3 regions of the Sphingobacterium sp. B29 genome follow, and region 1 is predicted to be linked to each of the others. Evidence: riboswitches for the same ligand, from Rfam matches in the RefSeq annotation. Region 1 holds a riboswitch; each other region holds the start of a gene.
The links. Region 1 has a riboswitch for S-adenosylmethionine ahead of metF (methylenetetrahydrofolate reductase [NAD(P)H]). Riboswitches for the same ligand answer to the same signal wherever they lie in the genome.
Positions count from the first base shown of each region.

Region 1 (4,215 bases):
AATAAAAACCAGCCAACGATCGCTACCTTCCTCATCTGCACGGACTTCCCACTTTAAAATTGCCCAAAAAACAATCGCAGTACACAATGAAGACATCGCATATACCTCGGATTCAACAGCCGAATACCAAAATGAATCACTGAAGCAGAAAGCCATTGCACCAACTAAGCCCGCAGCAAAAATTTGGAAATAATTCGATAATTGAACTTTCTCTTGCCTGTTGAGTATCTTTTTGGCAATTGCTGTTATTGTCCAGAATAAAAATGTAACAGTAAGCCCACTGCAGATTGCGGATCCAATATTCATCCAATAGGCGATTTTACCTGCATTACCCAAAGCCAGGTTGGAAAATATATTCTGAATAAGAAGAAATAATGGTGCTCCCGGTTGGTGTGCCACTTCCAGCTTGTAGGCACAGGCAATAAATTCACCACAATCCCACCAGCTTACCGTCTTTTCAACGGTGGAGATATATACACATGTAGCAATTAGTCCGCAAGCAAAGCCGAGTAGAGAATTTAATCTAGTGTACGTCATAAGGTCAATTTGGTCTATTGTTAAAATCTTTTTTAGCACTTTAAGTTAAAAAGTTATCCTGACTCCAATAAGTTAATTAACACTATTTAACACAAGTATCTGACTATAAACAGGCTATTAAACCCTAAATATAGCGATCGACCTAAACCACACGATCAAAATTCTGGACATATTTTAGGCTTTCACAACGAATACTACCATAAAAAAAGGGAGCTTATGCGCTCCCTTTTCGTTTTATTTTTATGAGTTAGGCTAGTTTTTCAACAATCTTCTTTGTTGGACCAGGATTACTCATCGTATAGAAATGTAAAACCGGAGCGCCAAATTTAATTAGCTCCTGACATTGCTGCACCAACCACTCTTCACCTACTTGTCTGACGTCGGCATTCGTTTTACATGCTGAAACAGCATCGCTCAGTTCCTCCGGAATATCTAAATGAAATATCCTTGGTAAGGTCACCAACTGTTTTTTCGTTGTCAGTGGTTTTAACCCTGGAATAATAGGGACATGGATTCCGTTGTCCCTACATTTTGTTACAAACTCCTTGTATTTTTCAACATTAAAGAACATCTGAGTCACAATAAACTCTGCTCCCATATCGACTTTTTGTTTCAGGTATTTAAAATCAGTATTGAAATTTGGCGATTCAAAATGCTTTTCGGGATAACCCGCTACACCGATGCAAAAATCAGTCTTTTCCGATGTGATAATGTCTTCATGCAGATACTTTCCTTTATTCATATCAGTTACCTGTTCCAATAGATCTGTTGCAAAGGCATGTCCACCTTCGGTCGGTATAAAATCGGCATCGCCCTTACGTGCATCGCCCCGTAATACCAAGACGTTATCTATCCCCAGGAAGTTCAAATCGATCAATGCATTTTCAGTTTCCTCTTTTGTAAAACCACCACATATCAAATGGGGCACCGCATCTACTTTATATTTATTCATGATTGCAGCACATATCGCCACTGTCCCAGGACGTTTACGATAGGAAACGCGTTCCAGTAATCCACTCGCATGCTCTTTATAGATATAATCTTCCCGATGGTAGGTTACGTCGATAAAAGGAGGTTTAAACTCCATCAGTTCATCCATGGTTTTAAAAATACTTTGGATGCCCTGCCCTTTCGCCGGTGGCAATAGCTCAAAAGAAAACAATGTTTTTCCTTTGGCATTCTGGATATGATCGATAATCTTCATTAAAAAACTGTTTTTAGTTTGGTTGGCTTACATCGAAACGCACACGTCGAGGAATCGTTTATCTACATGTAACTTATCTTTCCCACATGGAGTAGGGTAGAATTTAGCACCTTGAACAATACAGGTTGCTAAGGCTTCAACGGGTCTAGTCCCTCGGCCTTTCTCTATAAGCGTTGCTAATATCGTTTTAAAAAATCAAACGACAAAAATATTTTTTCGAAAAGGCAAAAATAGCGACAAAAAGACTGCAATAAATACGGCTTCGGATTCATTCCCAGGCAACAACAGGAATTTAGGCTCCACCAAATATAAAAGGCTCTAAAAAAACAGATAAAATTAACGATCGAGGATCATCGACCGCGAAGAGACTGACTACGCCACAACAGGATTGGCTAAAGATTCGTTGCTAGGGAATTCCGCAGATTTTTGAGATAAAACGTGATCAATAAGAGTCCCCTAACATGGTACTCCTCTTTCGATCCATATTTAAAACCATCAAATAAATATTGGTAGGCGACTAATGCATTTTTTTCGTTGTAAAATAATTCCTTCCAAGAATCGGGTACATCTGCCCATGCCTTGAGCACAATGCCATTCTCAGCATACATAATGGGTGATTCAACACCATCCATTCGATAATCGTGATGTGTGCCTGAACTTGATATGTGTTGGAAATAAGCGATAGAATAATCTACAAAATTCAATGCCCTGGCTTTTATCTCCTCTTCACTTTCTGATTTTACAGGGGCATTTCGCCATAGATTTACCTGGCTATCAAATTTGCTCGGAGTCTCCCGGATAGGGGTTTTATCTAACACAAAGTTGATATAAAGTTTTTCGCTAGTGGGTACACGTGCTGAGCTAAACTGTGAAAAATCACCTCTCAGCTGAACAAAATCGTTTTTTACCTTAACAATATCCAAAGCGAGACTACCCTTTTTCTCATCGGTCAATTCTAATCGATCGCCGTTAAATCTATACTTACCGTAGAGTAAGATATCATCGATCGCCATCACAAACTTATCTTTATCACGGAGGGAGAGAAAGGACCGATATATCGTCGGGTCATTACCATAGACATCTGCCTCCACATTTTGGGGTGATTCTCTTTTTACTTTATGATACTCCTCATTTGAATAGCCCAATATCATTTGGTAATTGCCTTCAGGAAAGTCCTTTTTCTTCCCAAAGAAAGCACAAGAAGACAACGAGAATAGGAATAGCAGCAGTAATAACGGTTTCAAAATAAATCAATAATTATGGCCAGTAATAATATACAGACCAAGATAAGAAATTACTGCAATAGTTCGTATACCGCTATTTATTTGAATAAGCTTGGGGATATGCTTATTCTTTATAAAGATCCACCAAGCCCTCTGGCAATTCAACTTCAATGATCTCCTCTTCGCCATCGATTCCTAAGATTAAATCATCGGACAATGGGAACATCAGTTCTTTACCGTCCATATTTACCGAAGCGACAAATTGCTGTGGGAATTCCTGAACATCTGTTATTTGCCCCAATTCACCATGGTTTTCATCAATCACTAAAAAACCGATTAAATCAGTATATCTAAAATCATCTGGATCGCGCTCGGGCATCTTATCATTGGAAAGATATAGCTTTTTACGTACAAGTACTTGAGCCTTATCGATATGATCCACATCCTCAAATGTCACATACGCTGTACTATTTTTTTGAAATTTAATGGTATCAACAAAATAAGGAACAAGCTTTTTGTTCACTTCCACAAAGACAACATCGATATTCAAACTCTCGTATTCCTCGAATTCAAAAAATAGTTGTACTTCTCCTTTAAGACCTCTTGTTTTACTGATGTAACCGATGTAAAAGCTTTGATCAATAGTCATATATTTCGTATTTAGCGATTAGCTGTGAGACATGATTTGGCAAACCATTAGCCTATTGGCTGTTTCAAAAAAAGCCGGCTCAAGATTGAGTCGGCTTTCTCGAATACTTTATGAAAGAATTAACCTTCAGTTTCTTCTGATGCAGGAGCTTCAGTCTCTTCAGCAGCAGTTTCTTCCGCTACAGGAGCATTTTTAGCAGCTACAGCAGCAGCTTTTTCTTCTTTTTTCTTAGCTTCAGCCACTAAAGCAGCTTTTTTAGCTTCAGCTTTAGTTTGTGCTAAACCATCTTTTTTACCAGAGATTCTTGCATCATTAGCTTCAGTCCAAGCTGTAAATTTAGCTTCAGCAGCAGCTTCATCAAAAGCACCTTTTTTCACACCACCTTGCAAGTGTTTTTTGTAAAGAACACCTTTGTAAGAAAGGATAGCGCGAGCAGTGTCAGTTGGTTGAGCACCTTTATTCATCCAATCCAAAGCTTTTTCAAAATCCAAAACGATAGTTGCTGGATTTGTGTTTGGGTTGTAAGAACCAATACGTTCGATGAATTTACCGTCACGTGGAGCGCGAGAATCCGCTACGACTACGTGGTAAAAAGGACGTCC
Region 1 covers NZ_CP019158.1:6,199,663-6,203,877, forward strand. The annotation lists gene BV902_RS26435 (glycosyltransferase family 117 protein) at 1-537, opposite strand, end outside; gene metF (methylenetetrahydrofolate reductase [NAD(P)H]) at 785-1,741, opposite strand; SAM riboswitch class I at 1,812-1,914, opposite strand; gene BV902_RS26445 (hypothetical protein) at 2,134-2,985, opposite strand; gene rimM (ribosome maturation factor RimM) at 3,089-3,613, opposite strand; gene BV902_RS26455 (30S ribosomal protein S16) at 3,733-4,215, opposite strand, start outside.

Region 2 (4,215 bases), 1.1 Mb from region 1:
TCTGGCCAAGCACGAGTTTTCAAACCACAGTCAGGGTTAACCCAAAGTTGTTCTGCTGGAACTACTGCTTTTGCTTTACGCAATAGATCTACCATCTCATCTTTGCTTGGAACACGTGGTGAGTGAATGTCATAAACACCTGGACCAATATCGTTTGGATATTTGAAATCACCAGCGAAAGCATTCAACAATTTCATTTGAGAACGTGAAGTCTCAATTGTGATGACGTCAGCATCCATTGCAGCGATATCTTCGATTACATTATTGAACTCAGAGTAACACATGTGTGTGTGAATCTGTGTATCGTCTTCTACATTTGATGAAGAAACACGGAAAGCACGTACTGCCCAGTTCAAGTAATCTTTTTGATCAGCTTTACGTAGCGGTAATCCTTCACGGATTGCTGGTTCATCGATTTGTATAATTTTGATACCTGCTTTTTCCAACGCTTGTACTTCGTCTAAGATCGCCAATGCAATTTGGTAAGTCGTTGTTGAACGCGGTTGGTCATTACGTACGAAAGACCATTGTAAGATGGTAACCGGACCAGTCAACATACCTTTAACCGGACGGTTAGTCAATGATTGAGCGTATGAAGACCAACGGACAGTCATATCTTCAGGACGGTATACATCACCATAGATAATCGGAGGTTTTACACAACGTGAACCATAGGATTGTACCCAACCGTTTTGTGTAAATGCATATCCAGCTAGTTGCTCACCGAAGTATTCAACCATGTCATTACGTTCGAACTCACCGTGAACCAATACATCGATATCCAGTTGCTCTTGAAGACGGATTGTATTTTCAGTTTCTTCAGCAATTGCTTTATCGTACTCTTCCTGTGTGATCGATCCCTTTTTCAGATCAGCTCTCCATTTACGCACATCTTTTGTTTGTGGGAAAGAACCGATTGTTGTCGTAGGGAATGCTGGCAAGTTGAACTTCGCTTGTTGCGCTGCTTTACGGTCAGCAAATGCTGAAGTACGTTTCGCATCGTCATCAGTGATATTGCTTGTACGTGTTTTAACCTCTGGTTTGTGGATCAGTGGAGAAGTACGACGGCTTTCAGCTGCAGCTTTGTTCGCTTCGAAGCGTTTTGCTGTTTCAGCATCAACTTCACCTTCTGCTAATACGGCTAAGTCTTTTACCTCAGCTAATTTTTGTTTAGCAAATGCTAACCAGTTTTTTACTTCAGCTGGTAGCGATTGCTCATTGTGTTCATTGTCTAAGTCAAAAGGAACGTGCAACAATGATGAAGAAGGAGCTACCCAAACACGGTCTTTTCCTAATGCATCAACAGCTTGTTTGATTTTAACCAATGATTTTTCGTAATCATTTTTCCAGATGTTACGGCCTTCAACAATACCCAAAGATAATGTTAATGAAGCAGGAACTTTAGCTAGTACCGTATCCAATTGGTTTTCACCGCGTACCAAATCCAAATGTAAAGCATGGATAGGTAGGTTAACTGCGATATCTTCGTTATCTTTTAAAGCTTCGAAGTAAGTCGTCGCGATTAATTTGATATTTTTTGCAGCTGCAGCTAATTTTTCGAAAGTGGGTTGATATAAAGCTTTTACTTTAGCATCTAAATCCAATGCTAAGAAAGGCTCGTCAATCTGAACATATTGCGCACCGGCCTCAGCTAGTTTAGCTAATATTTGCTCATATACTGGAACAAGTTTATCCAATAAATCGATGCGGTCGAAGCCAGCTTCTTTTTCTTTACCGATCAAAAGGTAAGTGATAGGACCTAATAGAACTGGTTTAGTATCGATGCCCAATGATTTTGCTTCGTTATATTCATTTAAGAACTTTTCGGACGTCAATTTGAATTCTTGATCTTTTGTGAATTCTGGCACCATATAGTGGTAGTTGGTATCCAACCACTTGGTCATTTCCATTGCAGTCACGTCGATTCCTTCTTGTTGGAAACCACGCGCCATGGCAAAATATAGATCTAAGCTGTAATTGTTGTCTACTTTATTCAATAAAGAATGGTAACGAGCAGGAATTGCACCAACAGTAAGGGTTAAATCCAATACTTGATCGTAAAAAGAGAAATCATTGGAAGGGATCAAATCTATTCCAGCATCTTTTTGTGTTTTCCAATTGCCTTCACGAATTTTTTTTGCTGTGTCCAATAATTCCTCAACAGAAGATTTTTTAGCCCAATAGGCCTCATTGGCTTTTTTCAATTCGCGGAACGCGCCCACACGAGGGTAACCTAAATTGTTAGTCAATAACATAATGAATGTTTTTAATATTTCTTTTTCAACTATATTTCTTGCTAGAGAGAGAAGGACACACTAGAATTCGGTGACTTCGGCTTATCATTCCCATATCAAGTAGGGTAGAATTTAGCACCTTGTCAAGGGACAGGTTGCTAAGGCTTCATCGGGTCTATTCCCTCTGCCTTTCTCTATAAGCGACGCTAAGTTAGAACATTTCTTTTTGAAATGCAAATTTTTTATAAAAGTGCGTCAATTTTTTATATTCTACTAAGGATAAAATTGTTTTGTTCTTTTCTTTTCATCCATGATTTAGTGTATGCCATGTTTCAATACGCCGTGTAGCATAAAAAATGGGGAATGACTGTTTCTCATTCCCCATTCTTTTAGCTCACCAAAAGTTTGTAACCTTTTCCGTGCACATTGACAATTTCAACTTTACTATCTTCTTTTAGATATTTACGAAGTTTACTGAGAAATACATCCATACTTCTACCTGTAAAGTAGTTGTCATCATGCCATATTTTTAATAAAGCTTCTTCCCGGGTCAGCACATCATTTTTCTTTAAACAAAGCAAGCGTAGTAGTTCCGCTTCTTTGGTGGATAGTTTTTGCATCTGTCCTTTGTAAGAAATTTGCTGACTTGTATAATCAAAGAAATAATCACCAATTTCAAATTTATCAGCAACCACTTCCTCTTCTTTGTCTCGAACACTGCGTTTCAGCAAAGCATTGATGCGGAGCAATAATTCCTCCACTCGAAAAGGCTTTGTGATATAATCATCTCCCCCTAATTCAAAGGCTTCGGTTTTATCTTCCATCATCCCCTTTGCTGTGGCAAAGATAATAGGAACAGTATTGTTTGTTTTTCTGATTTCACGTCCAACTGTAAATCCGTCCTTTTTTGGCATCATGACATCGAAAATACAGAGGTCGTAGTTATTTTTTTTGAATTGAGAAATCGCTTCATCTCCATCTGTGCATAATGTGACGTCAAATTTTCCCTTTAATTCGAGATAGTCTTTTAAAAGATCCCCCAAATTAGGATCATCTTCTGCTAATAATATCTTTTGCATAATGATTATATTAATTTTCACCAATGTCCCTTGATGCTGATAAATCAGCTTTCCTCAACCTTTGAAATTTTTTAAAGAGGAAATATACAAAAAAGGAACGTTTTATTTTTTAATAGGCAAAATTACTTCAAAGGTCGTGCCCTTATCTTTTTCACTTTTAACTGTAATTTTTCCGTTCAGCCTTCTCAGGATGTCCTGGACATAACTTAAGCCAAGACCAAATCCTTTGACATTATGAACATTTCCAGTTGGAATACGGTAGAACTGGTCGAAAATCTTTTGCAGGTGATCCCGACTCATCCCAATACCGTTGTCGGCAATGGTGATAACAATGGTATCACCAACATTTTTGGATTGAATATTCACATGCAGATCTCCTTTGTTGTACTTAATTGCATTATCCAGTAGATTATAAAATACATTTGAAAAATGCAGCTCGTCACCAACAACAACATCTTTCGCCGCCGCTAGATCTATGGAAAATTTTCCGCCGATATTTTGCATCCTTAACTGCATACTGTCGGTAACTGCTGAGACAAGATCATTAATATGCACATCCACCTGGTCTAACTTTAATGTTTCCTTTTCCAATCGGGCTAGGTCAAGCACACGTTCGATGTGATTTCCGAGTCTAACATTTTCGTCGTAGATGATATTAGCCAATTTCTGAACGCGCTTATGGTCGGCATTGATGTCTGGATCTTTAAGTGACTCGCTGGCAATCATAATTGTTGCAACAGGTGTTTTAAACTCATGCGTCATGTTGTTGATGAAATCTGTTTTCATTTCCGAAACTTTCTTTTGTCTGAAGATGATAATCAGTGTATAAGCAAAACAACCCACCAACAAGAAAAGTAGTGCCAGCATAGGTAGTAACAGATAGCCCATATTATCTGCGATTA
Region 2 covers NZ_CP019158.1:910,594-914,808, forward strand. The annotation lists gene metE (5-methyltetrahydropteroyltriglutamate--homocysteine S-methyltransferase) at 1-2,255, opposite strand, end outside; SAM riboswitch class I at 2,334-2,437, opposite strand; gene BV902_RS03830 (response regulator transcription factor) at 2,624-3,313, opposite strand; gene BV902_RS03835 (sensor histidine kinase) at 3,416-4,215, opposite strand, start outside.
Region 2: it holds a riboswitch for S-adenosylmethionine, as region 1 does, so the genes downstream of both, metE (5-methyltetrahydropteroyltriglutamate--homocysteine S-methyltransferase) here and metF (methylenetetrahydrofolate reductase [NAD(P)H]) in region 1, are expected to answer to the same signal.

Region 3 (4,215 bases), 1.9 Mb from region 1:
CAACAATTTATCAATCGACCTTTGCGCAATCTTGCTGATCTAAAAAGTAAACTCCATCTGAATAACCCGCTTTTTCGATTTGCCGTTCGGATGGCTCTTCTTTTTGGAACAGGCGCATTGATCGGTATTTTATTTTTAGATTTTAAATATACCTATTGGATCTTACTGACGATCGCTATTGTTGCCAGACCAGCATTTTCAATGACAAAAAAGCGTAATATAGAGCGTATTGTAGGCACATTCTCGGGTATAATCGTTGGCATATTCTGCTTAATTGCTATTCATTTTCTCCCGGCTCTTCTTACCATAGCTGCATTAGGTCTTTTCGGATTCTTTTTATTCAATCGATCTAATTATATGGTCAGTGTCATCTTTATTACCTTGGGAATTGTGATTGCACTCAATTTGTTTGAAGGCAATATCAATCTCATTTTAGGCAGCCGAATGCTTTTTACACTTATTGGAGCATTCTTGGCTATAGCAGGTTATTTCTTGATACCTGTACGCCAGAGCACAGGCATGGTTCAGCTGGCAAAAGAGGTATCTCTTTACAACGAACATTATTTCCAGATCATCAATAACCGTCTGTCGGACGAGAGACAAAGTTCGTTTGATATACGGCTGGCTCGCAAAAAAGCGCAGACTGCCATGGCCCTGTTTTCAGACGCTATCAATCAAATGAAAAAAGAACCCGAACACAAATGGATGGATTGGTCACATATACACCATTTTCAGGCACTCTCTTATCAGGTCAACTCCCATTTGGTGGGTCTTTCGCTATCGTTAAGCAAAAAGACGAATCGCCACCTGACGTATGACATCCATAGTAGAATTGATGCACTTAAACCTCTTTTAACAGATTTAAATCAAATTGCAGAACGGATCAACTTAAAGAAATCATAATACCCGATTGGCAGTTACTTATCAAGTTTCATCGAACAATATGCGATCCGATCCGTATGTTATTCAAAATTCCTTTAACTAAAAAACAGCTTTTCTTTTGCTTTAATAAAAAAAGAGTTTATATTTGTATCGTCTTCGAAAGAAGATTTCTAATCAACACCTCCCTTAATCAGTAGGTCTTGATTTATAAAGAAGTGGCGAGAGACTGGCTCAATGACCCACTGGCAACCTTCAATTTGTTTGAAAAGGTGCCAATTCCTGTCCAAAACAATATCGTTTTGGAGCATATAAATAACATAAGACAATGATTATTAAACTACTGAAGTCCATTAAAAATTCAGGTTCAACACAAGTGAGCCGCACGATAAGCGAAAGTGTAAGCCATCATACAACTGTATTGATGCGAATGCGTATGCATATGCACTTCCACGCTTGTTAAGAATCATTTCCTTTTTCTTGGATAAAGATTTAACAGACCCTTCAAGGAGGTGTGTATGCTTCTCTTTTTACTTAGCAATTTCTTTTTGAACCCTTAAAATCTGATATATTATGTCTTCAAACAAAAATTTAAAATTCGAAACTCTTCAGGTTCACGCTGGCCAAGTCGCTGACCCTACTACGGGATCTAGAGCAGTTCCTATATATCAAACAACATCTTTTGTATTTGAAAATGCCGAACACGGCGCAAACTTATTTGCATTAAAGCAGTTCGGCAATATTTATACACGGATTATGAATCCTACCACGGATGTTTTCGAACAACGTATTGCGGCACTGGAAGGTGGAGTCGCGGCTGTTGCTGTTGCATCTGGCCAGGCGGCACAGTTTATTGCATTAAATAATATCTTGGAAAGTGGTGACAATTTTGTTGCCGGATCCAACTTATACGGCGGTACATTCAACCAGTTTAAAGTTTCTTTTAAACGTCTGGGCATCGAAGCTCGATTTGCAACGGACGCCGAGGCAGATAAAATTGAAGCCCTCATTGATGATAAAACAAAGGCCATCTATGTTGAAACAATTGGAAACCCAAGTTTCAATATTCCAGACTTTGAGAAAATTGCTGCAGTAGCAAAAAAATATGACTTACCGTTAATCGTCGATAATACTTTTGGAGCTGGGGGATATTTATTTAAACCTTTGGAGTATGGTGCGAATGTGGTGGTTGAATCGGCTACTAAATGGATCGGTGGACATGGTACAAGCATTGGTGGTGTCATCGTCGACGGCGGAAACTACAATTGGGGCAATGGAAAATACCCTCAATTTTCCGAACCATCTGAAGGCTATCATGGCTTAGTTTTTTCCGAAGTTTTCGGTGAAGGCGGACCGTTTGGAAATATTCAATTTGCCATTCGGGCACGTGTGGAAGGGCTTCGGGATTTCGGGCCAGCACTCTCTCCTTTCAATTCATTCTTATTATTACAAGGGCTTGAAACCCTGTCTTTACGGGTGCAACGCCATGTAGACAACACTTTAGAGGTAGCTAAATGGCTTGAGGCGCATCCACAGGTAGAAAAAGTAAACTATCCGGGCTTAAAAAGCTCTCCGAGCTTCGCTAACGCACAAAAATACCTTAAAAATGGCTATGGTGCAGTGCTTTCTTTCCAGCTCAAAGGTGACGCAGCACAAAAGGCCAATAGCTTTATCGACAGCTTAGAATTGATCAGTCACCTGGCCAACGTCGGTGATACGAAGTCATTGATTATCCATCCAGCAGCGACTACTCACCAACAATTGAGTGATGAAGATCAAGCCAATGCCGGAGTGTTCAAAGGTTTATTACGTCTTTCTGTAGGAATAGAACATATTGATGACATCAAAGCTGATTTACAACAAGCTTTTGATAAAATTAAATAATCAGATTTTTTCGGCTTAAAACGTAAACGTAAAATGAGTAAGCATATTTATCTGCACCCGGAGCCTTTTGTATTTGAAAATGGAAGAGAGCTTACTGATTTACAAATCAGTTATGAAACATTTGGCAAACCCAATGCAGATCGCAGTAATGTGATCTGGGTTTGCCATGCACTAACGGCCAATGCGGATGTACTGGATTGGTGGTCAGGTCTTTTTGGAACAGGTGAACTATTTGATTCAAACGATTATTTTATTATCTGCGCCAATGTCATCGGATCAGCATATAATAGCAGTAATCCGCTATCTATAAACCCTGCTACTGGACAACCTTACTACTTATCTTTTCCTGAATTTACAGTAAGGGATTTGGTCAAAGCCCATCAATTTCTTGCAGACCACCTGGATATCAAACAAATAGAGATCCTTATTGGGGGCTCATTGGGCGGTCAACAAGCATTGGAATGGGCCGTATCACGCAGTATAGCCATCAACCATCTAATCGTCGTTGGAACAAATGCCGTCCATTCAGCATGGGGTATTGCATTCAATGAAAGTCAACGTCTTGCCATTACTACTGATCGAACCTTTTATGCGAATCATCCCGATGGCGGAGCTAAGGGTTTAAAAGTTGCACGCGCTATGGCACTGTTGTCTTACCGCAACTATACAACGTATGCCAACACACAAAAGGAGTATGATAACGAAAAACTCGATCATTATAAAGCATCCTCCTATCAAAACTATCAGGGTGAAAAATTGGTAAAACGCTATAATGCGTACAGCTATTACTTCCTAACCAAAGCAATGGACAGCCATAATTTAGGTCGTGGAAGAAAATCTATCGAATCCGCTTTAGCGAGCATCGACTGTCCAACTTTAGTGCTGAGCGTCAATACAGATTTGTTGTTTCCTCCACAAGAGCAACAATTCATCGCTCAACATATTCCGAATGCCCACTATCAGGAGATCGAATCTACTTATGGCCACGATGGGTTTTTGATCGAAACAAAAAAACTCACGAAAATCATCAGCAGCTTTCTGCGGAAACAAAAAGAATACATCAACGAATTAGTATAAGAGAATAAATAATATATAAGAGAATTTAAGAAGAGATATGAGTAATAAATTAACAATAGGGATGTTTGGGTTTGGTGTAGTAGGCCAAGGTCTTTACGATATCATCAAAACCAAAAACCTTAATCTGGAAATCAAAAAATTTGTCATTAAAAACGGAGATAAAAAGCGCTCGCTACCAGCAGATCTATTTTCTACCGATGCCGAAACAATTTTAGGTGACCCAGAAATTAATACTGTTGTCGAACTAATAGATGATGCCGAAGCAGCCTATCAACTAACTGTTCGTGCCTTGAAATCGGGAAAAAATGTGGTATCTGCCAATAAAAAAAATGATTGCCAGCCATTTGGAAGAGCTGGTTGATATCCAACATGAAT
Region 3 covers NZ_CP019158.1:4,270,756-4,274,970, forward strand. The annotation lists gene BV902_RS18335 (FUSC family protein) at 1-903, shown strand, start outside; SAM riboswitch class I at 1,085-1,197, shown strand; gene BV902_RS18340 (O-acetylhomoserine aminocarboxypropyltransferase/cysteine synthase family protein) at 1,453-2,763, shown strand; gene BV902_RS18345 (homoserine O-acetyltransferase family protein) at 2,797-3,840, shown strand; partial or broken gene BV902_RS18350 (homoserine dehydrogenase) at 3,878-4,215, shown strand, end outside.
Region 3: it holds a riboswitch for S-adenosylmethionine, as region 1 does, so the genes downstream of both, BV902_RS18340 (O-acetylhomoserine aminocarboxypropyltransferase/cysteine synthase family protein) here and metF (methylenetetrahydrofolate reductase [NAD(P)H]) in region 1, are expected to answer to the same signal.